DNA from 3 places in the Pantoea sp. X-Soil-OKNW-713 genome. Region 1 is predicted to be linked to each of the others. Evidence: riboswitches for the same ligand, from Rfam matches in the RefSeq annotation. Region 1 holds a riboswitch; each other region holds the start of a gene.
What was found. Region 1 has a riboswitch for thiamine pyrophosphate ahead of AC6I8R_RS22870 (FAD-dependent oxidoreductase). Riboswitches for the same ligand answer to the same signal wherever they lie in the genome.
Positions count from the first base shown of each region.

Region 1 (10,246 bases):
AGATCGATGCTGCTGTCTGCCAGGATGGTGGCGAGGTCGGCAACTGTCGCGCCATACTTCTCGGCCAGCGCCGTCGCTGCCGGAACATAGACATCCATAACATACGCCAGCCGACACTGCGGATGGGCAGCGATATTTCCTGCGTGGATCTGGCCGATACGACCGGCACCCAATAAAGCGACATTCAGCATTGGTTATTCCTCGGGGGTAGAAAGGTTGTGGCGTTATTAATCGATGCGGGCGCAGATCAAGTCAAAACAAAGCCCCGGCGGCGTGATGAATTGATGAGGTAGATCACAGGCTTTTTTGATGTAACTAACATCAAATGTGAATAATTCGTTGTATTTCATGCATTTGATTGATTTTGCTTTTTGTCAGGATGTACGGATACTGATTGCCTGTGAGGTAGATGACATCAGGACATGCCATGAAGCAACATCACTGGAAATCGCCGTCGATCAAACAAATCGCGCAGGAAGCTGCCGTCAGTCCCGCCACCGTTGACCGGGTGCTGAATGGTCGCGAAGGCGTAAGGGAAGTGACGCGCAAAAAAGTGGCAGACGCGATGCAGCGGCTGGGATTGAACGCAGCTACCGGCAACCCGAGTGCTAACAGAACGCGCATTGCGATTATTTGCGAATCCGGTTCCAGTTTTCTCCATCAGGTGGAGCAACAGGTACGCGCTGCTATCAATGATTATCCCCAGCTCCATTTCAGCCTCGATAGCGTGCCGAACGTGCAATTCAATGCCGAACGCTTCAGCCAACTGATTACCCGGCGAGCCGCCACAAGTAGCGGCATCATCCTGGTGTGTCGCGATGAGGTAAAAATAAATCGTGCGGTTAAAGCGGCGATTGATGATGGAGTCCCGGTCATTTGTCTGACCAGCGATCTGCCCAATTCGCGGCGCAGCGCCTATGTGGGTATCGATCAGGTCGCTGCCGGAGCCACTGCGGGCTGGTTTATGGGCCGTATGCTGCCCGCACAGCAATCGGGCAATATTCTGCTGATTTGTAGTTCGACCTATCGTACCCAGGAGGAGCGTGAGATTGGCTTTCGCCGCGTGTTGCGCGAGGCATTCCCCTGGTTAACCATTCGTGATCGCGTCAACATTAACGACGAAGCGGAAACCGCGTATCTCAGCGTAAAAAAATGGCTGGAGCGGGGGAACCCGTTGGCAGGGATCTACAACACCGCAGGCGGTAACGAAGGGGTGGCGCGCGCGTTAACCGATTTTGGCGTACAGGATCAGGTGATATTTATCGGCCATGAATTGAGTGAAGCGAGCCGACTGCTGCTGGAGAACGGCACCCTGGATTTGGTGCTCGGCCATGATATTCGTCGGGAGATCGACCTGTGCCTCGCCCTGTTGCAACAGCCGGGCAGCGGTCAGTCGTTCAGTGACAGCAAAATTCCGCTGCTCACCTGGCATCGCTACTCTTATTTTGCCTGACGGCTCAGGGGCAGAACACCACCCACAAAATGATCACGCCGAATACACACACCAGAATGGCTGAAATGATTGAATCAGCACACATAATTTACCTGCCGGATTTCAGGATGAGGGGACGAGAATACGCGCAAATCATGGAGAAAAATGGATGAACCTGAAACAGGGAATTTTTAAAGGTTAGGCTTTGTTGCCGGGCTTACACTTGACGTAGCCTGGCGGCTGCAATACAAATAGACGCGTCGGGGGAGTCTCGCTCAAGAGACTGAGAGGCTAAAAGCGCAGTGCGCGGCTTAGCGACCCTTTGAACCTGACCCAGTTGATACTGGCGTAGGAAGACTGACAGCCTGTCATTGCGGCTGTCTGACATCGGGACGTTTTTCCGTTGCGCGTGTCATTTCCCTCCTCCTGTATCCCGGGTCTCAGTGCGAAAACTGAGAGGCCGATGTGAATTCTCCCCTTTGTATTACGGAATACCCGCTATGAGCCGCTGGTCTGTACTTGGTGGCGGTGTTGCGGGCCTGTGTGTTGCGACCTTACTCGCCGAACGCGGTGAACAGCTTGAAGTGATTAGCGATGACACGCGTCAGCCCGCCTCCTGGTTTGCCGGGGGTATGCTCGCACCCTGGTGTGAAGCGGAAAGCGCACCACGCGCCGTCATCGAGTTGGGACAGCACTCCGCAGCCTGGTGGCAGCAACGCGTCAGTTGCGTTGAACATCAGGGCACGCTGGTGGTGGCACCACCACGCGACAGCCAGGAACTGAACCGCTTTGCCCGCATGACCGAACAACATCAATGGATTGATCCGGCAGACGTGGAGCCAGCCCTCGCCGGGCGCTTTGCCCGTGGTCTGTTTTTTGCGCAGGAGGGGCATCTCGATCCTCGCCTGGCACTGAATGAAATGCGTGAAAAGTTGCAGCAACGTGGGGTGGCTTTTCACCACGGGAAGCCGTCGGGGCAGGTGATTGACTGCCGGGGCATCCATGCGGCAACAGCGTTGCCAGGCCTGCGGGCGGTGCGGGGTGAGATGTTGATTTTACACAGCGATGAGGTGCGCTTCTCACGCCCGATTCGTCTGCTGCATCCGCGCTTTCCGTGCTATCTGGTGCCGCGTCGCGGCGGCCATTTTATGCTCGGTGCAACTATGGTCGAAAGCCATGATGCCAGCCCGATCAGCGCCCGTGCCATGATGGAGTTGCTGAGCGCGGCCTGGGCCATCCACCCGGCGTTGGCCGAAGCGCGTATTGTCGAAAGCGCCAGCGGTTTGCGTCCGGCGTATCCGGCAAATCTGCCGGAAATCCACTATCAAAACGGGACATTTTACCTTAACGGGATGTACCGCCACGGCTTCCTGTTGGCTCCGCTGATGGCGGAACAACTGATGCAGCGTTTAACTTCGGAACAACTTCATGAATATTCAGCTTAACGGTCGCCCGGTGCTGACGGCCGCCGGTACCCTGGCCGAACTGCTGCGTGAGCAGCAGATTGACGCGGCCTGCGTGGCAACCGCCTACAACGGTACTTTTGTCCCCAAATCCCGTTACGACAGTCAGCAACTGGAAGAGGGTTGTCAGCTCGAAGTGTTATCACCGATGCAGGGGGGCTAATGATGTTTTATGGCTTTGAACCGCAATCCCGTTTTCTGCTTGGTACCGCAGGTTATCCCTCACCGGCGATTTTGCAGCAGGCGATTGCGGCTGGCGGCAGCGAGATCATTACCGTCAGCCTGCGGCGTGAAGGGGCCGCCGGGGCCGCCTTCCGTGAACTTCTTGCGCAACTGGATGTGCGCGTGCTGCCGAACACTGCCGGGTGCCACACGGTGCAGGAAGCCGTGACCACGGCGCAGATGGCGCGTGAATTGTTTAACACCCCGTGGATCAAGCTGGAGGTGATTGGCCATGCCGACACGCTACAACCTGATCCCTTCGCGCTGGTGGAAGCGGCGCGCATCCTTTGCGCCGATGGCTTTCAGGTATTCCCCTACACCACTGAAGATTTGATCGTCGGTGAAAAATTGCTTGAAGCCGGCTGCGAAGTGCTGATGCCGTGGGGCGCACCCATCGGTTCCGGCCAGGGGCTACGTAACATTGATGGCCTGCGCGCGATGCGGGCCTGGTTCCGTGATGTTCCATTGATTATCGATGCGGGCATCGGTGCCCCCTCGCAGGCAGCACAGGCAATGGAGCTGGGTTTCGATGCCATATTGCTCAATACCGCCGTGGCTAAAGCGGGTGACCCGGTGCGGATGGCAGGAGCCTTTCGCCAGGCGATCGAGGCAGGAAAAGCTGCGCATGACGGTGGCCTGATGGAGAAACGCGATATGGCTGCCGCCTCCACGCCGATCTTTGGCCTGGCGACCTTCGGCGGAGGGTACTAATCATGGATCGCTACCAACGTCAGATGATGTTGCCGGAAATTGGCGAGCAGGGGCAGCAGCGGCTGAGTCAGGCTCGGGTGCTAGTGGTGGGCGCGGGTGGGCTGGGTTCCACGCTCCTGCCGTTGCTGGTGGGAGCGGGTGTCGGTTATATCCGCCTGTACGATGACGATGAGGTGGCGCTGCACAATCTGCACCGTCAGACGCTGTTTGATATGCAGGATGTGGCGCAACCTAAAGTCATCAGCGCGCAGCGCGCGTTGCTGCGGCGTAACCCACTGGTGCGGGTGGAGCCGTTGCCGTTGCCGTTAACCGCCAGCAATGTGCAGCAGGCGCTACATAACATCGACCTGGTGATCGATGCAGCGGATAACTTCGCCGTGACCTATCAACTGTCGGATGCCTGCCATCCATTGGGTATCCCGCTGATCAGCGCGTCGGTACTGGGGCGACAGGGTTATGTCGGCGGATTTTGCGGCTCAGCACCGAGTTACCGCGCGCTATTTCCATGTTTACCCACCAGCGCAGCCAACTGCAACACCGCAGGCGTGATGGGACCGGCCGTCGCCGCGCTCGGGGCGTTACAGGCGCAGATGGCACTCAGCGTGTTGCTGGGGTTTGCACCTTCGCCGCTGGGTTGCCTGGTCAACTGCGATTTTGTGCACTGGCATTTTCGCCAGTTCCGTTTTGATGGCGCAGGCGAGCCGGATCAACCCGGCGTGCCCTTTATTGATACCCGACTTCTCAGCGCTGAGGATTGCATTGTCGAGTTGCGGAGTCGCGAGGAAGCCCCGGTTAGCGTGGCGGCCTGGGCGCAACGCATTCTGCCGCAACAACTTGATGCCTGGCAGCCACCTGCTGATCGGCGCATTGTGCTGGTGTGCGCCAGCGGTATTCGTGCTGCCCAGGCGGCAAGCGCGCTGGCGCAGCGTGGCTGCACCCGACTGGCGATTCTGGCGGCCAATCGACCATGAACCCGGATATTACGCTGCACGATCTCAGCTTTAGCTGGGGAGGGCACCCGCTATGTCAGCAGCTCGATTTGCGACTGCGTGGCGGTAAAACCACGGTGCTGCTGGGGCGCAGCGGCATTGGCAAAAGTACCTTGCTGCGTCTGGTGGCCGGTTTGCTGCAACCGCAACAGGGCAGCATACGCGGCATCAGCGACAGCGTGGCCTGGATGGGGCAGCAGGATTTGCTCTATCCGTGGCTGTCGGTGCAGGACAACGTGATGTTGGCGGCACGGCTGAATGGCGAAAAGCCAGACCGCGCACGGGCTGAGCATCTGCTCGAGCAGGTCAAACTGGCCGATGTTGCTCATGCCCGACCCGAGACGCTCTCCGGCGGTATGCGGCAACGCGTGGCGCTGGCGCGCACCCTGTACGCCGGACGCGATGTGGTGCTGATGGATGAACCCTTTGCCACTCTGGATGTGATGACCAAACTCAGCCTGCAAACGCTGACCGCGACCTTGTTGCAGGGAAAAACCGTGCTGCTGGTGACGCATGACCCGCTGGAAGCCTGCCGCATGGCGGATGACATTCTGCTGCTGAGCGGCCAGCCGTTGCGGATCGAAGCCTGGCCGGAGCCAGACGGCGCGGCTCCCCGCCCGATCGATGATCCCGGCCTGTTGCAGGCACAGGGCCAGTTGTTTACCCGATTGAATCAAGATGAAGAAAAATCTGTTTAGTGCCATCTACTTATTGGCGGTGTTGTTATGCGCCTGGCTGCTGGCGCGCCACAGTGGCGTGCCAAATTTTCTGTTGCCCGCGCCGCAGGCGGTGCTGGAGGCGTTGTGGCTGCATCGCGCGCTGCTGTGGCATCACTTGTTATATACCCTGGCGGAAATGGTGCTGGCGCTGTTGTTGGGCGTCGGTGCGGGGATAGTTTTTGCCGTGCTGATGGCGGGAAGTCCAACGATACGCCGCCTGCTGTTTCCGCTGGTCACTGCCAGCCAGGCGATTCCGGTGTTTGCGCTGGCCCCGCTGCTGGTGCTGTGGCTGGGGTTTGGCATCGCGTCCAAAGTGGTGGTGGCGGCGTTGATCCTGTTCTTTCCTCTGTGTCTCTCCTTGTTTGATGGCCTGTGCCGCACACCGCCGGGCTGGCTGGAGCTGGCGCAAACCCTCAACGCTTCACGCTTTCGCCTGTTCTGGCAGGTGCGCTGGCCCGCCGCGCTGCCGCAATTTTTCTCCGGTTTACAGATGGCGGTGGTGCTGGCGCCGATTGGCGTGGTGATTGGCGAATGGGTAGGGGCCAGCGAAGGACTGGGCTACCTGATGATGCAGTCCAACGCCCGGCTGGAAACTGCCACCAGCTTCGCCGCGCTGTTGTTGTTACTGATTCTGGCGTTGCTGTTGTCTGGCGGCGTCGCCCTGCTACGTAAGAAAACCCTCTGGCACTCAACATAAGGATGCATTTTGAAAAACCTCGGTACGGTGATAACCGCGTTATTGCTGCTGGTGACCTCCAGCGTTGCTCAGGCGAACGAAAAAGTTCGTCTGCTGCTCGACTGGTTCGTTAACCCGAATCATGCGGCCATTTTTGCCGCGCAATATAGCGGCGCGTTTAAAAAAGAGGGGCTGGATGTGGAGATGATCGCCCCGGCTGACTCCGCTTCAGTGCCCTTGCTGCTGGCGGCCGGTAAGGCCGATCTGGCGATCAGCTATCAACCGCAGCTCTACACGCTGGTGGATAAAGACGTCCCGGTCATTCGCGTGGGTACGCTGATCAATCAACCGTTAAACACCCTGACCACCGTTTCCGCTGATATCCATTCACTGAAGGATTTTGCCGGGAAATCGCTCGGTTATGCCATCCCTGGCTTTGAGGATGTCGCTATTCGCAACATGCTGAAATCGCAGGGGGTTGACCCGGATTCGGTCAAACTGATCAACCTTAATATGGATGCGGTGTCGGCGCTGCTGACGCACAAAATTGACGGGGCCATGACGGTGTACCGCAACTATGAGTTGCTGGACTTGCAAGACAAAGGCGCGAAGCCGGTAGTCTTTAAGCCGGAAGATTTTGGCGTTCCGGCTTATGACGAATTGATCATTCTGGCAAATCAGAAAACGGCGGCGCAGGATAAACGTATCCCGGCGTTTCTGCGCGGGTTGGATGCCGGTGTCGCCTGGTTACGCGCGCACCCTGAGCAGGCATGGCAGGCGTTTATTAAGCAATATCCTGAACTGAATACGCCACTGAATCGTCAGGGCTGGCAGGCGACGTTGCCGTATTTTGCCAGCCACAGCGCAACGCTGGATACGCAGCGTTATCAGGCTTTCGCGCAATATATGAAAGCGAATGGGCTGATTCAGCAGGTGGCACCAATGACGCGTTACGCGTTGCAGTAGCGGCGTGATGTATCACGCAATCATCTCAGGTCAGCAGGTGGCGGGAAAACCGCCGCCTTTTGGCATTGCGTGCGATGAACTGTTCGGATTGCGTCTGAATTCGGAAAATACTGGAATTGTGTGACTGTCATCACTTCTCGTCACACGCTAAAATAAATGCTTCTTATTCAGAATAGGTTTTTCGTCACGATGTTTTCGCGTCTTACACTTGCCAGCCTGATGGCTGCGACATTACTGACTGGTTGCGCGCGCCACGCCACCAGCAACACTGCGTCGACTACGACTCCGGCCCCTATCTCCACGAATGATATCGCGTCGCCGTTCGAGCAAGGCCCGACCATCATCAACGTTACCCATGAAGTGACACGTACCGACGATGGTTCTGCGATTTATGTGACGGTAGATGGTCAGGACGCCGGTCTGTTGACGAAAGGCGAAGATAAATTGATCCACGTTTCAGCCGGTAAACACAAAATCGGTGGCTACGTGCAAACGCTGTTTGGTTTTGGCCGTGTGACAATTCAGTCTGTGGACGTGACAACCGATCCGAAAGGTCCGAAAAACGTCGTTTATTCTGTGTCCAAACAGAAACCGGCGTTCAGTGAAGTGGCCGACAGCAAGCCGGGCAATTCCTGATTTTAAACAAAATTCGTAGCGGCGCGATAAATCGTGTGGGTGAAAAACAGCGCGATAAATCGCGCCGCTACGCAATGACGCCAGTGACTAAGTGCGGCTGAACACCAGTTTCAGCCCGGCAACCGCAAAGCAGCAGGCCAGCAATACGTCGAGACCGCGACGGATTTTACGATAGAATGTCGCCATCGGTGCCGTGGAAAACAGCAGCGCATATCCGCAGAACACCAGCACACAAATCCCCGCACATCCCGCGATAATTATCGGCAAGGTGGAAGCCGCCGCTTCCGGTTTCAATGCCACCGACATGATCGCCACCCAGGTGAGAATGGCTTTGGGATTACCGACATGCATCAGCAGCCCCTGGCGAAACATCCGGCCATAGTGCGCACTTCCACCGCTGCGCTGCGCAAACTCCAGGGCATCTGGTTTACGTAACGCAGAACGCCCGGCTTTGCTTGCCAGCCACAGCAGATACAACCCGCCGCCGATCTTCAGCGCCAGCAGCAACTGCGCAAAGGTTGCCAGTACGGTGAGCACGCCACAGGCCGCCAGCAGCGCCCACAGCATCGAGCCACTAATGACACCGCCCGCCAGTGCCAGGGCCGCACCACGCCCCTGTTTCATCGCTGTGCCCATAATCGCCATGTTGCTCGGACCCGGGCTGGCAGTAGCCACAAAATAGGTGGTGTAGATCAACATCAGTTCGTGTGAAAGCGCCATAATTTCCTCTGTGGCGGATTAAGTCCCGATTTAGGGTTATATCGTGCCAGGTGACATTTTTCTACGCCAGATCTGTTAATTAGGTGTTAATTCGCTATGCTGTGGCTCCACTTATCCGGGGTGTAACGCAGGAGAAAGGCTGTGAATCTGAGCCAGCGCGAACATATCGCCAACGTGGTTGCCAGCGTCGAGCAGGCGACGACGGCGCAGGTGTTGAATCCGCAAGGCAGTGATGCTGTTCAGGCATCCTGGTTACGCTGTGTCAATCACCACGGCCTCGATCCCAGTCGTTTGCAGGAAGCGCGGATTCTCCCTGCGGGACAGCTGCGTGAGCATCGTCAACAGCTGGAAGAACTGCGGTTTGTCGCGCAGCCGGGCCTGGATAAGCTTTATCAGCAGATTGCCCCGGCCGGTTACATTTTGCTGCTGGCCGATGCCCAGGGCGTTGCCGTTGATTATCTTGGCGACGTTGACGCAGAAATCAGCTTGCGGCGCGCGGGGCTGTTTCTTGGCGCGCAGTGGTCAGAAGCGTTATCCGGCACCTGTGCCGTGGGTACGGCGCTTGCCACGCGGCAGGCCATCACCATCCATCAAACCGACCATTTTGATGCGACTCATATTCCGTTGACGTGCAGCGCCGTGCCGTTGTTTGATTCCCAGGGGGATCTGCAGGCGGTACTGGATATTTCTGCGCTGACCTCACCTCAGCCGCGTACCAGCCAGCATCTGGTGATGCAACTGGCACAGCAGCAGGCACAGAAAATCGAAAATGCCTGGTTGCTGCACCGCCATCGTCACGACTGGGTGCTGAAGCTGAGCCGCAATCCTGCCTGGCATGATATTGAACCGGAGTTTTTGCTGGCGTTTGATGCGCATGGTCGTCTGACAGGACTGAATCCGGCGGCGAGGCATTGGCTGAAAGCGCACCCACAACCGCTAGGGTTACCGCTCTCCGCGCTGTTTCCCGGCCCGATGGAACAGTTGCTTTATACCCAGCAGTTGGAAGATATCAACGGACAGCAGCGTTTTTATGCGCAGACGATACATCCGGTGCGGCCAACGCCCGCAACAGGCGTGACGTTGTCACCTGAACTCGCCGCGTTAAGCGGTGGCGACCCGCAACTTGATCAACAGCTGCGCCGTGCCACGCGTTTGCTCGACTCATCGCTGCATGTGCTGGTGCAGGGTGAAACCGGTAGCGGTAAAGAGTATTTTGCCCGCGCTTTTCATCAGGCCAGCCCACGATGCAAAGGCCCTTTCGTTGCGGTTAACTGTGCGGCAATTCCCGCCAGCCTGCTGGAAAGCGAATTGTTTGGCCATCTGCCCGGCAGCTTTTCCGGGGCGGGGAGTAAAGCGCGACGTGGCCTGATCCAGGCAGCCGAGGGCGGTACGTTGTTTCTGGATGAAATCGGCGATATGCCGCTGGAGATGCAGACACGTCTGCTGCGCGTGCTGTCCGAGCAGGAAGTGACGCCCATTGGGGCGCGCCAGCCGCAAAAGGTGGATATCCGCGTGCTGTCGGCTTCGCACCATCCACTGGCGCAACGGGTCGCTGACGGGTTATTCCGCGAAGATTTGCTTTACCGCCTGCAAGGAGCCTGCGTTCACCTGCCGCCACTGCGAGAACGGAAAGATAGCAACTGGCTGATTGAGCAGATGCTGGCAGGGCGGGCGCAACTGAGCGATCGGGCGCGTCAGGCGCTGGTCAACTA
Region 1 is NZ_AP035996.1:520,701-530,946, reverse strand. It holds gene iolG (inositol 2-dehydrogenase) at 1-191, opposite strand, end outside; gene AC6I8R_RS22875 (LacI family DNA-binding transcriptional regulator) at 428-1,453, shown strand; TPP riboswitch at 1,685-1,804, shown strand; gene AC6I8R_RS22870 (FAD-dependent oxidoreductase) at 1,933-2,877, shown strand; gene thiS (sulfur carrier protein ThiS) at 2,861-3,058, shown strand; gene AC6I8R_RS22860 (thiazole synthase) at 3,061-3,828, shown strand; gene AC6I8R_RS22855 (ThiF family adenylyltransferase) at 3,831-4,799, shown strand; gene AC6I8R_RS22850 (ABC transporter ATP-binding protein) at 4,796-5,515, shown strand; gene AC6I8R_RS22845 (ABC transporter permease) at 5,496-6,233, shown strand; gene AC6I8R_RS22840 (ABC transporter substrate-binding protein) at 6,243-7,178, shown strand; gene AC6I8R_RS22835 (hypothetical protein) at 7,368-7,814, shown strand; gene AC6I8R_RS22830 (LysE family translocator) at 7,902-8,534, opposite strand; gene AC6I8R_RS22825 (sigma-54-dependent Fis family transcriptional regulator) at 8,676-10,246, shown strand, end outside.

Region 2 (10,246 bases), on a different replicon from region 1:
TCTCTGCCCAGCGCGTTGCTGATGGTCGTTTTATTCGTGAAGCGGTGGAAATTGCCGTGGTCCGCCGGGCCGCGCAGGAAATTACGCCTGTCGCCCTGATGGCGCTGGAGCATAACCTGCAACTGCAACGTTTAGCGGCCGAACGCCACGACAGCCAGGCGTTTCTCGCCCTCGACGATGAGTTTCATCGCCTGATTGCGGAAAGTATCAACTGTCTGCTGGCCTGGGAAACGGTGGAAAATATCAAAGCGACCATGGACCGGGTGCGTTTTCTGACATTAAGCGAAGTCTCACCGCCGGAGAACTTGATCCAGCAGCATGAAGAGATTTATGCGGCGCTGAAAGCGCACGACGTTGAGGCTGCGGAGTCGGCAATGCGCCGCCATTTGCAGGAGATGATTATGACAATAACGCCGATTGCAGAACGTAATAGCGAGTGGTTTGAAGCGCCTTAAGCAGTGTGACATGCCGTAGCGGCGCGATTTATCGCGCTGTTTTTTTGCGGCATCATGCGCAGAATTGCGCCGCTACGGTTTAATTATGCGATCGTCACATCTTTGGACAAATACACATCCTGCACCGCGTTAATCAGCTCCACGCCCTCTTTCAGCGACTTCTTAAACGCTTTGCGTCCCAAAATCAGTCCCATACCGCCGGCGCGTTTGTTAATCACCGCCGTGCGCACTGATTCGGCCACATCGGTTGCCCCCGCAGCCGCACCGCCAGAGTTAATTAACCCGGCGCGCCCCATATAACAGTTCGCCAACTGGTAGCGTACCAGGTCGATAGGGTTTTCGGTGGTCAACTTGCTGTAAACGCGATCATCGGTATGGCCGAAATTCACCGCGGTATAACCCCCGTTATTCTCTGCCATTTTTTGCTTCACGATATCCGCGCCAATGGTCGCGGCCAGATGGTTAGCCTGACCGGTTAAATCGGCGCTGGCATGGTAATCCACGCCATCTTTCTTGAAGCCATTATTGCGCAGGTAGGCCCACAGCACCGTCACCATACCCAGCTCATGCGCACGTTCAAACGCGGCGGAGATCTCTTCAATCTGGCGACGTGATTGCTCAGAACCGAAGTAGATGGTGGCCCCGACCGCAATGGCTCCCATATTGAACGCCTGCTCGACGCTGGCGTACAGCGTCTGATCATATTGCGTCGGATAGCTCAGCGTCTCGTTGTGGTTCAGCTTCACCATAAACGGGATCTTGTGCGCATAACGCCGCGCCACCGAGGCCAGCACACCGTAGGTGGAAGCGACACAGTTGCAGCCCGCTTCAATCGCCAGCTCAACAATATTTTTCGGGTCGAAGTAGTGAGGATTGGCGGCAAATGAAGCGCCGGCGGAGTGCTCAACCCCCTGATCAACTGGCAAAATCGACAGGTAACCCGTCCCCGCCAGGCGACCGGTGTTGTACAGCGTTTGCATGTTGCGTAATACCACAGGAGAACGATTGTTATCGGTCATTACGCGATCCACATAATCCGCGCCCGGTAAATAAAGGCTTTCCGCTGGAATGGTCATGCAGCGATGTTGAAGAAGGCTATCCGCTTCTTGGCCCAATAACTGAACGATGTCCGTCATACTCACTCCTGATTAATGGCTGGATTGGAACCGGCACCTGCCGATTCGCCCCCAACAGCCTGGACCGGGATCCGCCAGGCTGGCAAATTGCTGACTCCATTTTTCAGACAGATACGCAGGCAAAAAATGGCAATTCGGCGTTACGCCCTACCACCAACGATGAAAATGGTGCACCGGTCCAATGCCTTTTCCGACTTCCAGAGAATCGGCATGCAGTAACGCTTGTTGCAACCAGGCTTTAGCCTCGGAGAGCGTCGCAGCCCAGTCATCATGGCGTGGACGTAGCGCCGCCAACGCAGCTGACAGCGAACAACCGGTGCCGTGGGTGTGGCGAGTATTGACGCGTGGCGCGGTAAAACGCTGACGTCCGTTGCGGGTGATAAGCCAATCCGGGCTCTCCGCATCACTCAGATGTCCTCCCTTCATCAGTACCGCTTCACATCCGAGATCCAGCAATGCATCCCCCTGCATCAGCATCGTCTTCTCATCCTGCGCCACACTGCGGCCAAGCAGCGCCGCGGCTTCTGGCAAATTCGGCGTAATCAACGATACCTGTGGTAACAACAACTCACGCAGGCTGGCGATGGCATCCGGTGATAACAACGCATCGCCACTTTTGGCAATCATAACGGTGTCCAGCACCACGAACGGCAGGCTGGCACGCTTCAGCTTGTCAGCAACAATTTCCACCACCGCCGTTTCCGCCAGCATGCCAATTTTTGCCGTGTCGATACGCACATCATCGAGCACCGAATCCAGCTGCGCTCCGACAAAATCTGGTTCGATACGATAGACCGACTGCACACCACGGGTATTCTGGGCCACCAGCGCGGTAATGACGCTGGTGCCATAGGCACCCAGCGCGGAGAAGGCTTTGAGATCGGCCTGAATTCCCGCACCACCGCTGGGGTCAGTACCGGCAATAGTCAATGCATTAATACGTTTCATGGCGTCACCTCCAGCGTCCACAGCGCATCCAAAAAGGCAGCAACAAAGCTGCCCGGCCCCTGGACCTGGCGTGCCGCCCGTTCACCGGCCAGTGACATGACCCGACAAGCTGCCGCCACATGTTGCAGACGTTCACCCGGCAGGCTGGCAAAAGCCGCCACCACTGCCGACAGCGCACAACCTGTCCCCACTACGCGTGTCATCAGTGGGCTGCCGCCCGGGATGGCAAAGGTATGCTGACCATCGGTGACGTAATCCACTTCGCCGGTTACCGCCACGATGCTGCGGTAATCGTGCGCCAACTGTTGAGCAGCGCTGAGTGCGGCGTCAGCCTGATGCAAACTGTCCACGCCACGCCCGCCCGCCGCCTGGTTCGCCAGGGCAAGGATTTCCGAGGCGTTGCCACGGATGGCTGCCGGTTGCAGGGTCAATAGCTGCTGACAAAATTCGGTGCGAAAGGTTAACGCGCCCACCGCGACCGGGTCGAGCGTCCAGGGCGTGCCGGCACGGTTTGCCGCCTCTACCGCAGCCTGCATGGCGACGCTGCGATCGCGCGTCAGCGTGCCCACGTTGATGAGCAGAGCATCGGCATAACCGCTGAACTGTGCGGCCTCATCAGCGTCGATCACCATGGCAGGTGAGGCGCGCAGTGCCAAAAGGACATTAGCGGTAAAGGTCTGAACCACATCATTGGTCATGCAATGTACCAGCGAAGCATGTTGATGCAGTAACTGAAGCGAGTGCGCGAGTTGCGCGGAGGAAAGAAGGTCAGGTTGTTTCATAAAGCTCCCAACCGGCGATCAAGAAGGCGAATGCGGTCAGGCATCTGACTTCCCTACGCTGGCATTATCCAGATCAGGTGGTACGGGTATTTCTCAGCCTTCACAAGGAAGGGCACCCCGAGTCATTTAAATAGAAATCAACTAATTACGATAAATTCTTCTCATCGATCTCTAATGAGAAATAGTACTGTCAGCAGGAAATCTTGTAAATGAGAAAAGAGACCCTGCTGCGTTATATGTCTCGGTTTGATGCTGACTGTAACCGGAAAATGAGAAAGCCTAATAGCCGCATAACAATCTGAACTAAACGCTATGGAGCCTGGAAACTTAATATCAAAAGTAATCTTTTATTTTTTCGGCAAGCGCTTTACCAAGTAGTGGCGGAACAGCATTACCTATTTGCTTTGTAATTTCAGAACGGTTTCCGAAGAATTTAAAGTCATCATCAAATGATTGTAACCTTGCTCCTTCACGAGGAGTTAAGGCTCGATTAAGAATAGGGTGAATACAGCGATTTGAAGCTGGATGCACAAAATTTACAGTAATAGTTACCGCAGGCTCATCCGGGTCAAGTCTACTGTAACAACTACTAAAACCACTGGTTATCAGTTCCTTGGGGATGCAACTGATATTTTTCCCAGAGTGTTTTATTATCTCCATCATTTTTGGCGAATGTTTTGTCGCACTATGAAGCTCTAATTCTTTAGTACCCTTCCTTCTGTCACGTTGATACTCATTCATGGGGTCATTGGTATAAATCAAACTTGATTCACCTGATTCTATTGGGGGTAAATCACCAATCGCCTCCATAGCAGTTATCGCCAGAGGTAGATTATCAGAGCGAAGTGAAAACATTGTTTTTTCTTTATTTTTGTGACCAATGGTCGCTCCAGAGTAATAAAATTTTGGAGCAGGTAACTCCAATTTACTCCCCCTGGGAGCACCAAGCATAATCAGCCTTTCTCTTTTTTGAGGGACACCATAATGAGCCGAATTCAATATTTTCCATTCGGTATCATAACCCAGAGAATGAAAACATTCTTGCATCTGCTCAATTGTATCGCCGGATTTATGAGTCGCCAAACCTACAACATTTTCCAAAACAAAATACTTAGGTCGGAAAAAATTCACATAAGATGCATACTCTTCGAACAAAGTATTTCTGGGATCATCATCCTCTGAAGAACGAAATGGTCGAATAGAAGAAAACCCCTGGCAAGGCGGGCCTCCTACTAACACATCCAACTCACCTTTTTTTACTCCGGTTATTTCGGATACTTCCTTTTTGGATACCTTCCTGATGTCACCTGCAATAGCATGAGCTTTAGGATGATTAAGCTGGAATGTAGAAACAGATGATTGAAGTAAGTCAATTCCGAAGGACACTTCAAAGTTTGCCTTTTCTAAATTTTCAAACCCCTTGGAAAATCCACCTGTACCACAAAACAAATCGAAAACTTTCATATAGTTAACCCAAAAAAACAATATCCGGTGGAGACTATAGTCTCGTAGATCATGGAAGTCAATCTATTTACAATTCTCCCATCTAGACATTTGGAGTGAGCCATGTGCAACAATCGGAAGTTTATTGAGAATTTCTCAAGAAAAATCAATGAATTGAGAATTGAGAAAAAACTCACAATTGAGCAACTTGCCGATATGGCATCAGTTCACCGTACAACAATTGGCTTAATTATTCGCAATGAACGCTCACCATCTCTACAAATGGCAAAGCAAATAACAGACGCATTAGGGGTCCGATTAAGCGAGGTTATTGAGAAAATTGAAAACGAAAACATTTAAAGGAGTTAATTAATGAGACTTGCTAAGCCAGAGCATTTAAGGAATGCCGATGATTTATTTAAATTTACAGGATTAGCACCTGAAACCATAGCCCAAGCAATTAACGATTGTTATCGAACATTGGATAACATTGATCATCAAATGATGGCTCAAGGTATCCCTAGAATAGCTAACCTCGTGGAACTCGCCAATCTATCTTCAATGGTTGGTAATATCCTGGGAGCTGGACTAGCTGCAAACTCCAATGGGAAATATATTCGAAACAGACCTCATGCATATCCAGATTTAATACCAACAAATGGACAGGGAAGAGAACTTGAATTAAAAATGGCACTTGAGACCAATCGACCCAAGGGGCATTTACCTAAAGCTGGTAATTACATGACTATTAGGTACGTATTAGGTGATGCGTCTGGGGCTTACCAAAAGGGAAAGAATTCACGAGGAGATACAGTATGGATATGGGAAGTTAAGGTTGGATATTTAAATGAAGGTGACTTTTCTTGCAGCAATACAGCTGGAGACTCAGGAAAAACTGCCGTAATTAAATCGGGCGCACATAACGATATGTCATTGGTATATTTTGCACCAGAGTTTTTACCTTACAGCAATAAAATAGGGAAACAATACTGCGGTTATAACTGACAGCAAGACAGCATATACTCATGAGGGCATATCACGAGCCACTACCGGATTGCATCTTCGGCTAGCTATTCTCGTGATATTTATCTAGCCTGGTTTCCTGCTCCTCTGCGGATGCCAGTAACAACACACCAGCTTATTCTATCCTCCTGGTTGCCTAAGTGTCCATCCTAAAAACGGTGTAAAAATGAAGATATCCAAATAAGTGGATTGCAAAATATACCAGAGAGTTGTTCTGTGCTTTGAACCAATTATTCAGCAGCAAGAAAAAACCCCGCAGAACGGGGTTAGTCAGTTATTTTCTTCCTGAAAATCACTTTCGCTGATATTGATTCAAGTACTGCTTAACTTTCTCAGTACCATTACCTACGTTAGCAACAGCGGTACGCAATTGTGTCGCACTCACATCCAGGGTGTTCGTCCAATACTCAACCTCCCAGGTTTCAGTAAGACTAATAAAGCGTTTGTCTTCCGGTTGTTTTCTCTTTAAATCATCAGCCATTTTGCAGCTCCTGAGGTTAATCCTGAAAACATGACTATCGCTTCTTAAGAAGAGTAACTCGTTAGCTTAACCGAAGGATGTTAGCCGTCCGGTGATTGCCATACAGCCCCACTTAAGGCCAGGAGCCAGCACAGCGCTGGCTTCCGAAAAAAATCCTAGACAATATGGCTGACGATATCAAGGTATAGTGACTATACCAAAGAACAACAGAGCAAAACTTTTTTGCGGCTTCTAAAGGCTGAATGTTGTTCCCGGTTTTCTGCTAATCAACAGGATCAAGTACTGAGAAACAATTGACTCACAAAAACAACAAAACAGTAACATTATGATTTTAGTGAATTAAATGCTTATTTTTGCGTCCTGCGTCATAAATCGTACTCATCATCATTGATAATTCGCGCCACGAAAAATAGCATCTGCGCACTGGTTACATGAAGTAACAGTAAATGGAAAACATCATCACACAAGGAATTATCACGGAGGATTTACCATGCACAGGACAGTTCGCACGTCGCTATCCACAGCCATCGCCACTGCACTTCTCATTACATCATTTATCCCTGCCCCTGCTTTAGCAGCCGGTTTCATTGATGACTCATCCCTGACCGGTGGCCTCTACTACTGGCAGCGGCAGCGCGATCGCAAAGAGATGGATCCGCAACAGGGTAAATACGGCCAGTATGATGCCAACCTGCATCATGCAACAGGCAATGCCAGCCTCGATTTCTCCTCAGGCTATCTGGCGGACGTCATCGGCCTTGACCTTGCTGCGTATGGCGCGCTGGAGCTGACGCATGGTGGTCCGGCTGCACCCAACGAAATCGGGTTCAGTGATGCCAGTAACCGCTGGGATGAAAAATGGACCGGTGATAAAAGCGGTGCCAGCCTGTACAAAGCTGCGCTAAAAACCCGATGGCAGGATTACTGGCTGCGTGCCGGATACCTACAACCCACCGGCCAAACGTTACTGGCACCGCACTGGAGTTTCCTGCCAGGAACTTACCGTGGTGTCGAAGCGGGAACCACCTATGACTTTGGTGATACGGGAGCCCTTTCCTTCTCATGGATGTGGACCGATCAATACAAAGCGCCCTGGTACCAGCATATGTACAACTTCCGCAAAGCAGACGGCACTACGGATGTACCGTGGCTGCAATCTTTCGGCGCGAAGTACGATTTTAAGAATAGCCTGGTCGTGGAAGGGGCTTACGGCCAGGCCGCAAACTACATGGATCAATACTTCGCCAAAGCGTCGTATCAACTGCCGTTGGCCGGTTCGCCGTTGCGTACCAGTTATCAATTTTATGGTGCACAGGATCGCGAGGGAGGCGGCGCCAGCAACGTCAACAATGTCTATGACGGTTTAGCCTGGCTTCAGGCGATGACACTCGGCTACACCCTTGGCGCATTTGATTTCCGCCTGGAAGGCACCTGGGTAAAAGCAGAAGGTAATCAGGGCTTCTTTTTACAACGCATGACGCCCTCGTACGCCAGTTCCAATGGTCGCATGGACGTCTGGTGGGACTCGCGTTCAGACTGGAACGCTAATGGTGAGAAAGCCGTGTTTGCTGGCGTGATGGCCGATCTCGCACACTGGAAATTGCCGGGTTGGCAGGTTGGTGGCTCCTATGCCTATGGCTGGGATGCGAAGCCTTCCACCAATCCCATATACAACCAACAGCAGCGCCTGACAGAATCCGCCTGGAGCCTTGATCTGGTGTACACCTTGCAGGAAACACGCGCCAAAGGGACGCAGTTCAAATTGCATTACACCCAATATGACAACCATAGCAACCTGCCGAGCTACAGCGGTGGCTACGGCAACATCTTCCAGGATGAAAAAGACATCAAATTTATGGTCATTGCTCCCTTTACTATTTTCTGACGCTAAGCGGGCTGGACCCCGCTATTGTCATCCATGCACAAGGATAACCGCATGAAAAAGTTACAGTTAAGCTTTCTGGCACTCAGCATGATGGGCATCACCGCCTGTAGTGCCGTACCGCAAAATCAGCAACAGGTCGTCGATCAAATCAGTCAGTTTGGTGTGCAGTACCAGGTCACGGATAACCAGGCTGCCAGCCACGGCGTGGATTGCGCCCAGCTTGGTGCTGACTGGGCATCCTGCAACCGGGCAACCATCAGATTGACCAACCACGGTCCGGCCATCACCAGCAAAAACTGGGCGATTTATATGAGCAACGTGCATGAAACCCTGCGCGTTGATAATGACCAGTTTAAAATGACGCATATCGTCGGTGATTTAACCCGACTGGAGCCTACGGATAAGTTCACCGGATTTGCTGCCGGGGCCACGGTGGAGATCCCCATCGTCAACGAATACTGGCAACTATTTATTACCGATGTAATGCCGCGCTGGTACGTCACTGCGGCAGGAGCATCGCCCAAGATTATCACCAGCACCGACACGGAAAATTTAACCGATTTTGTCATGCCGTTTGGCGAACAGTGGAAACGTACCGCAGATGACAAAAACGTGCTGATGCAACCGGTCAGCCGCTTTGAGAAAAATGCCGATATCAAGCTGCTGCCTGCTGTTTCGCTGCGTGGACAGATCACCCCCACGCCGCGATCGGTGAAAATTCATACGGCAGATGTCGATCTGAGTCAGGGCGTCGCACTCCAGTTGAATACCCTGACGGCTGACCAGGCGGCGGCCGTGCAGCAACGCTTTGCCCTGCTGAATATCAAGACGAACCCAACCGGTTATGGCATCGCAACGCAAATCGATGCCGCACGCTTCAAGGGAGAAGAGGCCGTGTCCGGGGCGTATCATTTAACCATCACCCCACGCGGCACTGACATCGTCGGCTATGACTCTGCGGGCGTTTTCTATGGACTGATGTCGCTGCTGTCACTGGTACCGGCAGAGGGTAAACCGCTGATCGCCACCCTCGAGGCCCAGGATGCCCCCCGCTTCGCTTACCGTGGTGCATTCCTCGATGTGGCGCGTAACTTCCACAGCAAACAGGCGGTACTCAGCATGCTCGACCAGATGGCGGCATGGAAGATGAATAAATTCCATTTCCATCTGAGCGACGATGAAGGTTGGCGCATTGAAATCCCCGGACTGCCGGAACTGACTGAGGTTGGCAGCAAACGCTGTCACGACATGGATGAGCAACGCTGTCTGGTGCCACAACTGGGTTCTGGTCCGTTTAGCGATAACAACGGCAGCGGCTACTTCAGCCGCGCCGATTATATCGACATCGTGAAATACGCTCAGGCACGCAACATTGAAGTGATCCCGGAAATTGATATGCCCGCGCATGCCCGTGCTGCGGTTATAGCGATGGAAGCGCGTTATAACACCCTGATGAAGGCCGGTAAAACCCGTGAAGCGAGCGAGTTCCGCCTGGTCGATCCCACCGATACGTCTAACACCACGTCAGTACAGCTGTACGATCGCACCAGCTATCTCAATCCCTGCCTCGACTCGTCGCAACGTTTTGTTGATAAGGTGATTGGAGAGATCCAGCGAATGCATCGTGAAGCCGGTCAGCCGCTGAACACCTGGCATTTTGGCGGTGATGAGGCGAAAAACATTCGCCTTGGTGCCGGTTACACCGACATCTCTAACCCGGAAGCTGGCAAGGGGGTCCTGGACCAAAGTAAAGAGGATAAACCCTGGGCGAAATCTCAGGTCTGCCAGGCGTTGGTGAAATCCGGCAAGGTACAGGATCTGGAACACCTCCCCAGCCACTTCGCGTTGGAGGTCAGCCAGCTGGTCAAAGCGCACGGCATTCCGGTGATGCAGGCGTGGCAGGATGGTCTGAAAGATGCGGCCAATGCGCAGGCCTTCGCCACGTCCCGCACCCGCGTTAATTTCTGGGATACGCTTTATTGGGGTGGGTTTGACAGCGCCAACGACTGGACGCAGAAAAACTACGATGTGATCATCTCTAACCCGGATTACGTCTATATGGATTTCCCGTATGAGGTCAATCCTCTGGAACG
Region 2 is NZ_AP035995.1:2,932,026-2,942,271, forward strand. It holds gene AC6I8R_RS13765 (GntR family transcriptional regulator) at 1-455, shown strand, start outside; gene fbaB (class I fructose-bisphosphate aldolase) at 539-1,591, opposite strand; gene thiD (bifunctional hydroxymethylpyrimidine kinase/phosphomethylpyrimidine kinase) at 1,739-2,539, opposite strand; gene thiM (hydroxyethylthiazole kinase) at 2,536-3,321, opposite strand; TPP riboswitch at 3,355-3,451, opposite strand; gene AC6I8R_RS13785 (DNA cytosine methyltransferase) at 3,655-4,785, opposite strand; gene AC6I8R_RS13790 (helix-turn-helix domain-containing protein) at 4,888-5,124, shown strand; gene AC6I8R_RS13795 (hypothetical protein) at 5,137-5,769, shown strand; gene AC6I8R_RS13800 (DUF3606 domain-containing protein) at 6,080-6,268, opposite strand; gene chiP (chitoporin ChiP) at 6,759-8,153, shown strand; gene AC6I8R_RS13810 (beta-N-acetylhexosaminidase) at 8,205-10,246, shown strand, end outside.
Region 2: it holds a riboswitch for thiamine pyrophosphate, as region 1 does, so the genes downstream of both, thiM (hydroxyethylthiazole kinase) here and AC6I8R_RS22870 (FAD-dependent oxidoreductase) in region 1, are expected to answer to the same signal.

Region 3 (10,246 bases), on a different replicon from region 1:
TATGGACCATAACGTCTCCACCCAGACCAAAGACATCAATGCGTCGGGCGAGATGGCACGTATTCAGATGCAGGAACTGATCAAGAACTGCGCTGAATTCGGTATTCAGTTGTATGACCTGAACCACCCGTTCCAGGGCATCGTCCACGTCATCGGCCCGGAACAGGGTATGACCCTGCCGGGTATGACCATCGTCTGTGGTGATTCCCACACCGCTACTCACGGTGCTTTTGGTTCACTGGCGTTCGGTATCGGCACCTCTGAAGTGGAGCATGTGTTTGCCACCCAGACCCTGAAACAGGGCCGTGCCAAAACCATGAAGATTGAAGTGCTGGGTGAAGCCGCACCGGGCATCACCGCGAAAGACATCGTGCTGGCGATCATCGGTAAAACCGGCAGCGCCGGCGGAACCGGTCATGTGGTGGAGTTCTGTGGCCCGGCGATTGAAGCGCTGACCATGGAAGGCCGTATGACGTTGTGCAACATGGCAATTGAAATGGGTGCCAAAGCGGGCCTGGTCGCGCCGGATGACACCACCTTTAATTATCTGAAAGACAAACAATTCGCACCGAAGGGCGAGCAGTGGGAACAGGCTGTTGCCTACTGGCGCACCCTGAAATCCGACAGCGATGCGAAATTCGATACCGTGGTGACGCTGAACGCCGCCGATATCGCCCCGCAGGTGACCTGGGGCACCAACCCAGGCCAGGTGATGGCAGTTGACCAGGCAATCCCGAACCCGGCCTCATTCGCCGATCCGGTTGAACGCGCCTCTGCCGAAAAAGCGCTGGCCTACATGGATCTGCAACCGGGTATCAAACTGACCGACGTGGCGATCGATAAAGTGTTTATCGGTTCCTGCACCAACTCACGTATCGAAGACCTGCGTGCTGCTGCCGCGATCGCCAAAGGCCGCCATGTAGCGCCTGGTGTGGTTGCGATGGTGGTACCGGGTTCTGGTCCGGTAAAAGCGCAAGCGGAAGCGGAAGGTCTGGACAAGATTTTCCTCGAAGCTGGTTTTGAATGGCGTCTGCCAGGTTGCTCCATGTGTCTGGCGATGAACAATGACCGTCTGAATCCGGGTGAGCGCTGTGCTTCCACCAGTAACCGTAACTTTGAAGGTCGCCAGGGCCGTGGTGGACGTACCCACCTGGTCAGCCCGGCGATGGCCGCTGCGGCGGCGGTGACGGGCCGTTTTGCCGATATTCGTGAACTGACTCAGGGAGCTTAAGCCATGGCGAAGAAATTTACTCAGCACAGCGGAATCGTAGCCCCGCTGGATGCCGCGAATGTTGATACCGATGCCATCATTCCTAAGCAGTTCCTGCAAAAGGTAACTCGCACCGGCTTTGGTGCGCACCTGTTCCACGACTGGCGTTTTGATGATGATGCCGGCACCGTACCGACCGCCAGCTTCGTGCTGAACAAGCCGGAATACAAAGGCACCAGCATTTTGCTGGCGCGTGAAAACTTTGGCTGTGGCTCCTCGCGTGAGCACGCACCCTGGGCACTGACCGATTTCGGTTTCCAGGTGGTGATTGCACCCAGCTTTGCGGATATCTTCTACGGTAACAGCTTCAACAACCAGTTGCTGCCGGTGAAGTTAAGCGATGAAGAAGTTGATGAGATGTTTAAGCTGGTCGCAAGCCATCCAGGCATCAGCTTTATCGTGGATCTGGAAGCCCAGACCGTGACTGCTGGCGACAAAACCTATAGCTTCGAGATCGACAGCTTCCGTCGCCACTGCATGATTAACGGACTCGACAGCATTGGCCTGACGCTGCAACACGAAGCGTCCATCGCCGACTACGAGACGAATCAGCCCGCGTTTTTACGTTAAAATAGCGCGATTAATCGTGCCGCTACAGCCGTAGCGGCGCGATTTATTGCGCGCAGTTACACATCCCGCACCCGCGAAGCCAGCCCCAACGCCAGCACTGCTAACCCTAGCGCCAGCCAATACACCGACTCATGGCCGAACTGTTCACTCAGCGCCCCCTGAATCAAACCCGCCACAATCATTCCGGTAGAGATCGAGGTGGTAAACATAGTGGTAGCCGCGCCAGCACGTCCCGGCATCAGGTCCTGGAACCACAACATACCGATTCCGGCAACAATCCCGATAAACGCAGCATTGAACAGCTGCAACACCATCAGCGCGGTACGTGACTGGAACAGACCCAGCCCGAGATAAAACACCATTGCGGCCACCAGCGCCACCTGCACCAGCCGACGTTTACCGAAGCGACGCGCATAATGCCCGGCCAGCAACATAATCGGGATCTCCAGCCCGGCCGCCGTTCCCATCAACAGGCCAGCCAGCTTTTCCGGCAAACCGAGCGTGGAGCTGATATAGAGCGGCATATCAATGATATACATCACGTTGCAGGTCCACATTATCACCGAGGCGATAAACAGCAGACGCACCTGGCTGTCTTTCCACGGACTCAGTTGTGTCAACACCTGCTCGGGAGACACGATCACACGCGGCACCGACGGCAGGGTGCGCCAGATCAGCAGCAGGCTTAACAAAAAGATCACCGCCGCCACGCAAAACAGCGTCACAAAGCCATAGTTCAATGCCAGCGCGAACGATAACGGCGGGCCGATCACCCACGCCAGCGACAACTGCGCACGCATGACCGAACTGAACATCACCACTTCGCGGGCGGAACGGTCAGCATACTCACGCGCCAATGCAAAAATTTGCGGCACTGCCACGCTGGCCAATGCCGACAGCAGCACGCCCAACGTAATCAACGTAAGATAATGACGGGTAAAGGCAAACAACAGCGAATTACACACCGCCATCAGGCAACAAAACATAATCAGGTGGCGGCGATCGCCGTGGTTGTCGGAACGTTTCGCCACCAGCAGGCTGATGACAATCCCGGCAATCGCGTTGACGGTAAAGAACAACCCAACCCAGAACGGCCTGACCTGCACTTCACGCGTCAGGAACAGGCTCAGCGTCGGTGCCTGCAAAGCACCGGCCACGCCAACCATAAAGGAGACGGCCATAAAAGCCAGATAAACCGGGTTGAGGAACGGCTTACGCGTTAACAGCGATTTCATGCAGAAATCCCTTTGCGGATTCAATCGGGGAAAAAAATGAGGGTAGAAGATTCCACAGCAAGACGAAAAAAGCCAGCAGAGAACACACTGCTGGCGGTGAAATTGCACCCTACTCAGAAAAGGTTCTACGTCGGCAGAACCGCTGGCAGAGCGCCATTCATGACTGAATGCCTCCCGCTCTTCCATTGGGGTCTACTATGCCTCTAATATAGGGCAAGAAAAACTGAGCGATTACGCGGCGGAGTTCCCCTTTTATGTCCTCTTCACGTCTACAACAGCAATTTATCCGCCTGTGGCAAAGCTGCCAGGGCCAGGATCAGGAAACCACCCTGAGCGAACTGGCGGAATTGCTGCACTGCTCGCGACGTCATATGCGCAACCTGTTGAATGCCATGCAGGATGCGGGTTGGTTAATCTGGCAGGCCGAAGCCGGACGGGGTAAACGTTCAACGCTGAGTTTTTGTTATACCGGGCTGGCATTGCAGCAGCAGCGCGCCGAAGATTTGCTGGAGCAGGATCGCATCGAACAACTGGTGCAATTGGTAGGCGACAAAAATCAGGTACGCCAAATGATTGCTTCTCACCTCGGCCGCAGCTTCCGCCAGGGTAAGCATATTCTGCGCGTCCTGTATTATCGCCCGCTTCCCAACCTGCTACCCGGTTCCCCGTTGCGTCGCTCCGAAACCCATTTAGCGCGGCAAATCTTCAGTGGTCTGACACGGATAAATGAGGAAAAGGGGGAAATTGAACCCGATATTGCCCATCACTGGCAACAAACATCGCTGCTGCACTGGCGCTTTTTCCTGCGACCCGCGATTCGTTTTCATCACGGTCGTGAACTGGAGATGGAGGATGTCATCAGCTCGTTGGATCGTCTGCGTACCCAACCGCTGTTCTCCCATATTGCCAAACTTCACTCCCCTGCCCCCTGGACGCTGGATATTCAACTGACTCAACCCGATAACTGGCTACCGTGGTTGCTTGGCAGCGTCAGCGCGATGATCTTGCCGCGCGAATGGCAAACGGTACGCGATTTCGCCCGTCAGCCGATTGGCACCGGCCCCTACAGCGTGGTGCGCAACCAGCAAAGCCAACTTAAAATTGCCGCTTTTGATGACTACTTCGGCTACCGCGCGTTGATTGATGATGTCTCAATCTGGGTATTGCCGGAAATCAGCGACGAACTGGTGTATGCCGGAGTGAAGTTGCAGGGCGAAACCGCGGATGAAAAATCGGAGGAGAGCCGCCTGGAAGAGGGTTGCTATTTTCTGCTGTATGACCAACGTTCAGAGCAGGGACGCGATGCCCATTTCCGCCGCTGGGTCAGCTATCTGTTTAACCCTATCGCCCTGCTGAACAACGCCGGGGTAGGTTATCAACGCTACTGGTTCCCGGCCTATGGCTTGATTCCTCGCTGGCACCACCGCCGCGACTTAACCCCAGTCAGCAAACCACAGCATCTCACCCAACTGACCATCAGCTGGTACAGCCATCATGTTGAGCATGAAGGGATCGCCAATGCGCTGCGCCCACTGCTGGCGCAGCAGGGCGTAGAGTTAATCACCCGTGAACTGAGTTACGAAGCATGGTTTAACGGTGAAGGCGAAAGCGATATCTGGCTCGGCAGTGTCAACTTCACCCTGCCGCTGGATTACTCGCTGTTCGCCCAGTTGTATGAGCTGCCACTGATGCAGCAATGCATCCCGATAGACTGGCAAAGCGCGGCTGAACGCTGGCGCGAAAAAACGCTACCGCTGGCGGAATGGAGCAAGCAACTGGTGGACAGTGACTACCTGCATCCGCTGTTTCATCACTGGTTGCTGCTGGAAGGCCAGCGCAGTATGCGTGGTGTGCGCATGAATACTCTTGGCTGGTTTGACTTTAAATCCGCCTGGTTTGCCCCGCCGGAGCTGTGAACCTTTCGCCCTGAGCCGGAAATGACTAGAATGAGCCGTTCTCAACGGGGTGCCCTGCATTACAGGGGCTGAGAGAGACCCGTCGAACCTGATCCGGTTAATACCGGCGTAGGGATTTGAGATGCCTCGCTGCTCAGATCCTTTGCGACTCAACCTTATCTTCTCCTCAAGGAGCGCAAAGTGCTTAAAAAAGTTCTGCCCGTGCTGCTGCTGATTTCTGCCCCGGCGCTGGCTGCCAAACCGGTACTGACCGTCTACACCTACGACTCATTCTCTGCCGATTGGGGACCCGGTCCGGCAGTAAAAAAAGCCTTTGAAGCCCAGTGCGGCTGTGAGCTGAAATATGTCGCGCTGGAAGATGGCGTGTCGCTGCTCAATCGTGTCCGTATGGAAGGCAAAAACAGCAAAGCGGATATCGTGCTGGGTCTCGATAACAATCTGGTGCAGGCGGCAGAAAAAACCGGCCTGTTTGCCAAAAGCCAGGTGGATACCGGCGCACTCCAACTGCCAGATGGCTGGCACAACGACACCTTTATCCCGTTCGACTATGGCTACTTCGCCTTTGTCTATGACAAAAACAAACTGAAGAACCCGCCCAAAAGTCTGAAAGAGTTGGTAGAAAGTCCTGAAAAATGGCGCGTGATCTATGAAGATCCTCGCACCAGCACCCCCGGACTTGGCCTGCTGCTGTGGATGCAAAAGGTGTATGGCGACAAGGCCCCAGATGCCTGGCAAAAACTGGCGCAAAAAACCGTCACCGTCACCAAAGGCTGGAGCGAAGCCTATGGCCTGTTCCTGAAAGGCGAAGGCGACCTGGTGCTGAGTTACACCACCTCCCCGGCTTATCACATCATTGAAGAGAAGAAAGAAAACTACGCGGCAGCGCCGTTCAGCGAAGGCCACTACATGCAGGTTGAAGTGGCAGCGCAGCTCGCCAGCAGCAAACAACCAAAACTGGCGCAGCAATTTATGCAGTTTATGGTATCCCCGGCCTTCCAGCAGACCATCCCGACCGGCAACTGGATGTATCCGGTGATTAAAAGCGAGTTGCCTGCCGGTTATCAGACGCTAAACGTACCGCAAACGGCGCTGCAATATAGCCCGACTGAGGTTGCCGACCATCGCGACGACTGGATAAGTGCATGGCAACGCGCCGTCAGCCGTTAATTCCCGGCTGGCTGCTGCCCGGCAGTTTCACCGCGCTATTGTTATGCGCGGTGGCGCTGCTGGCGTTTGGTGCGCTGTTGATGTCAGCCCCCATCGGTGACTGGCGCGCCCTGCTCACCGATGACTATCTGCATCACGTACTGGCTTTCTCCTTCTGGCAGGCGTTACTGTCGGCGCTGTGCTCAGTCATCCCCGCGATCCCGCTGGCGCGCGCCCTGTACCGTCGACGTTTTCCCGGACGTAACCTGCTGTTACGCCTGTGCGCCATGACGCTGGTGCTGCCGGTGCTGGTGGCAATATTCGGCCTGCTGAGCGTCTATGGTCGCAGCGGCTGGCTGGCCCAGCTGTGCAGCCTGGTAGGTCTCGATTATCACTTCTCACCCTATGGGTTGCAGGGCATTCTGCTGGCACATGTGTTCTTCAATCTGCCGCTGGCCACGCGCATGCTGTTGCAGTCGCTTGAAAGCATCCCGGGCGAGCAACGTCAGCTGGCGGCGCAGCTCGGCCTGCGCAGTTGGAACCTGTTCCGCTTACTCGAATGGCCGTGGCTACGGCGGCAGATTTTGCCGACCGCCGCGCTGATTTTTATGCTGTGCTTTGCCAGTTTTGCCACCGTGCTGGCGCTGGGCGGCGGCCCGCAGGCCACCACGCTGGAACTGGCGATTTATCAGGCGCTGAGTTTTGACTACGATCCCGGGCGCGCGGCCCTGCTGGCGCTACTGCAACTGGGATGCTGCCTGCTGCTGGTGTTGCTGAGCCAGCGCTTCAGCCAAGCCATTCTGAGCGGAAACCAGCAGATACGCGGCTGGCGCGATCCCCAGGATAGCTGGCGCGCGCGCCTCAGCGATGGCGTATTGATCGGTTTGGCCTTGTTGTTGTTGCTCCCGCCTTTGCTGGCGGTAGTGACTGATGGCCTGCGTGGCGGCGTCGCCGGGGCGATTCAACAACCGGCCTTGTGGCAGGCCACCTTTACCTCATTACGCATTGCCATCGGAGCAGGCGTGTTGTGTGTCATTCTTACCCTGATGCTGTTATGGAGCAGCCGTGAACTGCGCCTGCGTCATCACACTATCCCGGCGCAAGCAATGGAACTGAGCGGCATGCTAATTCTGGCGATGCCGGGCATCGTATTGGCGAGCGGTTTTTTCCTGCTGTTCAACGCCACCGTTGGCCTGCCGCAATCCCCCGACGGGCTGGTGATCTTCACGAACGCACTGATCGCCATCCCCTATGCCATGAAAGTGCTGGAGAACCCGATGCGCGATCTCAGCGCGCGTTACAATCTGTTATGCGCCTCGCTGGGTATGCAGGGGTTGAACCGCCTGCGCCTGCTTGAACTGCGCGCACTGAAACGTCCGATTGCCCAGGCGCTGGCGTTTGCCTGCGTGTTGTCGATTGGCGATTTTGGCGTGGTGGCGTTGTTTGGCAGCGCGGATTTCCGCACGTTGCCATTCTATCTGTACCAGCAAATTGGCGCCTATCGCGGCGAGGACGGCGCGGTCACCGCGTTGCTGTTGCTGCTGCTGTGCCTGCTCCTGTTTACCCTGATGGAAAAATTGCCAGGTCGTCATGCTCACACTGAATAACCTCACCTGGATGTACCAGCATCTGCCGATGCGCTTCCAGTTTAGTGCGCAAGCCGGCGAACGGCTGGCGATCCTGGGTCCGAGCGGAGCCGGGAAAAGTACCCTGCTTAGCCTGATTGGCGGCTTTTTGCCGGTCAGCAGCGGCAGTTTATGGTTGAACGGCGAAGATCATACCGCCAGCGTCCCCGCCGCGCGCCCGGTGTCGATGTTATTCCAGGAGAACAACCTGTTTCCACACCTGACGGTGCAGCAGAATCTGGGACTGGGGCTGCATCCGGGCTTAAAACTTACCGCTGACCAGAAACAGCAGGTGCTTGAGATCGCCGCGCAGACCGGGCTTCAGGAGATGCTACAGCGCCTGCCGGGACAGCTCTCCGGCGGGCAACGCCAACGCGTGGCGCTGGCGCGCTGTCTGCTGCGCAATCAGCCGATTCTATTGTTGGATGAACCTTTTTCTGCACTCGATCCGGCGTTGCGTCAGGAGATGCTGCAACTGGTGCATAGCGTCTGCGTCGCGCGTAACATCACGCTGCTGATGGTGTCGCATAGCCTGGAAGATGCGCGGCAAATCGCGTCGCGCAGTCTGGTGGTGGTTGATGGGCGGATTTACTGGGATGGCAGCACGGAAGACCTGCTCAATGGCAGAACCCCCGCCGCCGCCATCCTCGGCGTGGCACAACGTTAAGCGAAGAACACCTTCCACAGCAGATGACGGAACACTGGCATCATCGGGTGGAACTGGATAGCAATAAACGCTGCCACGCCGACCACCGCGGCCAACGGTGCCAGCCAGCGTAAACGCGCCGCCGGTAGATACGCCGTTGCCCAGTCGATATTTTTGCCACTGCGCCACCAACGCCAGCACAGCCAGAACCCCAGCCATACCAGCAACGCCACCAGCGCCAGCAGCCAGGTAAAGTGGCTGCCTTGTGCGGCCTGCGGCACATCAATCGCCACCCCGGCGAGGATACCGGGCATCAGATACAGCGGTGGCCAGAGGATGCAGCCAATAATGTTCGGTGGCAGGAATTTGCGCACCGGTAACTCCAGCATCCCAGCCGCCAGCGGAATTAATGGACGCGTCGGGCCGACAAAACGCCCCACCAGGATGGTAAACATGCTGTGCTGATGCAGCGCATGCTCGGTCTTATCCAGCAAACCACGATACTTTTGCAAATATTTCCAGCGATGCAGCGGCCCCTGGAATCTCCAGCCAATGCCATAGGAAACCCAGTCGCCAATCAGGCAACCGACCAGCCCGGCAGCCCAGGCCGGATAGAGACCAATCTGGCCGCTGCCGACCAGCGCGCCCAGACTTGCCATCAACACCGTGCCCGGCAGCAGCAATCCTACGAAGGCCAGCGACTCAAGAAACGTCACCAGCGCGACAGCAAACAATGCCCATTCCAGAGATTGCGTAAAAAGATGTTGTACCCAGGCTTCCATAAATATCCTCTGCGGAATATGAAGGCTGGATTGTCCAGAGCCAGCCGCGCAGCGTCAAGGCAAGATTTGTACACCAATGTTGACAAAGCGCTGACAATTTAAGCAAACCAAAGACACTGTATAAACATCCATGATACACTAAACGGGTTATCACACCCGGAGTTCCCGTGACCGATCCACGCGCAGGTTTTCTGCTTACCCGACACTGGCGAGACACCCCCACTGGCAGCGAAGTGGTGCTGTGGCTGGCTACCGACCGCGGCGCGCAGCGCTTAGTGTTGCCCGCTCAGGAGTCGGTGGCGTTTATTCCCACCGAATTTCAATCGCAGGTCGAAACGCTAATCCGCGACGAGCGCCACACGCGCATTCAGTCCCTCAAATTAAGAGATTTCCGTCGCCGTCCGGTGTTCGGCCTCTATTGTCGCAGCTATCGCCAACTGCAAAATCTGGAAAAACGCCTGCGGGACAATGGCATCCCGGTGTATGAAGCGGATATCCGCCCGCCGGAGCGCTATCTGATGGAGCGCTTTATCACCGCGCCGGTGTGGTTCAGTGGCGACACGCGCGGTGACAGCGTAGTTAATGCGCGCCTTAAACCCCATCCCGACTATCGCCCAGAACTTAAATGGGTGTCGCTGGACATCGAAACCACCGAACATGGCGAGCTCTATTGCATCGGGCTGGAAGGTTGTGGCCAGCGTCAGGTGTATATGCTCGGCCCGCCCAACGGCGATGCCAGCCCGCTTGATTTCGAACTGATTTACGTTGATAGCCGCCCGCAACTGCTGGAGCAACTTAATACCTGGTTCGCCCGCCATGAACCTGATGTCATTATTGGCTGGAACCTGGTGCAATTCGACCTGCGCGTGTTGCAAAAACACGCCGATCGTTATGGCATTCCGCTACGTCTGGGACGCCAGCAACAGCCGCTGGAGTGGCGCGAGCATGGTTTTAAACCCGGCGTCTTTTTTGCGCAGGCCACCGGCCGCCTGATTATTGACGGCATCGAGGCGTTAAAATCCGCCTTCTGGGATTTCCCCTCCTTCAGTCTGGAGG
Region 3 is NZ_AP035995.1:785,767-796,012, reverse strand. It holds gene leuC (3-isopropylmalate dehydratase large subunit) at 1-1,231, shown strand, start outside; gene leuD (3-isopropylmalate dehydratase small subunit) at 1,235-1,840, shown strand; gene AC6I8R_RS03540 (MFS transporter) at 1,897-3,075, opposite strand; gene sgrR (HTH-type transcriptional regulator SgrR) at 3,330-4,991, shown strand; TPP riboswitch at 5,027-5,124, shown strand; gene thiB (thiamine ABC transporter substrate binding subunit) at 5,172-6,158, shown strand; gene thiP (thiamine/thiamine pyrophosphate ABC transporter permease ThiP) at 6,134-7,744, shown strand; gene thiQ (thiamine ABC transporter ATP-binding protein ThiQ) at 7,728-8,429, shown strand; gene AC6I8R_RS03515 (DedA family protein) at 8,426-9,190, opposite strand; gene polB (DNA polymerase II) at 9,358-10,246, shown strand, end outside.
Region 3: it holds a riboswitch for thiamine pyrophosphate, as region 1 does, so the genes downstream of both, thiB (thiamine ABC transporter substrate binding subunit) here and AC6I8R_RS22870 (FAD-dependent oxidoreductase) in region 1, are expected to answer to the same signal.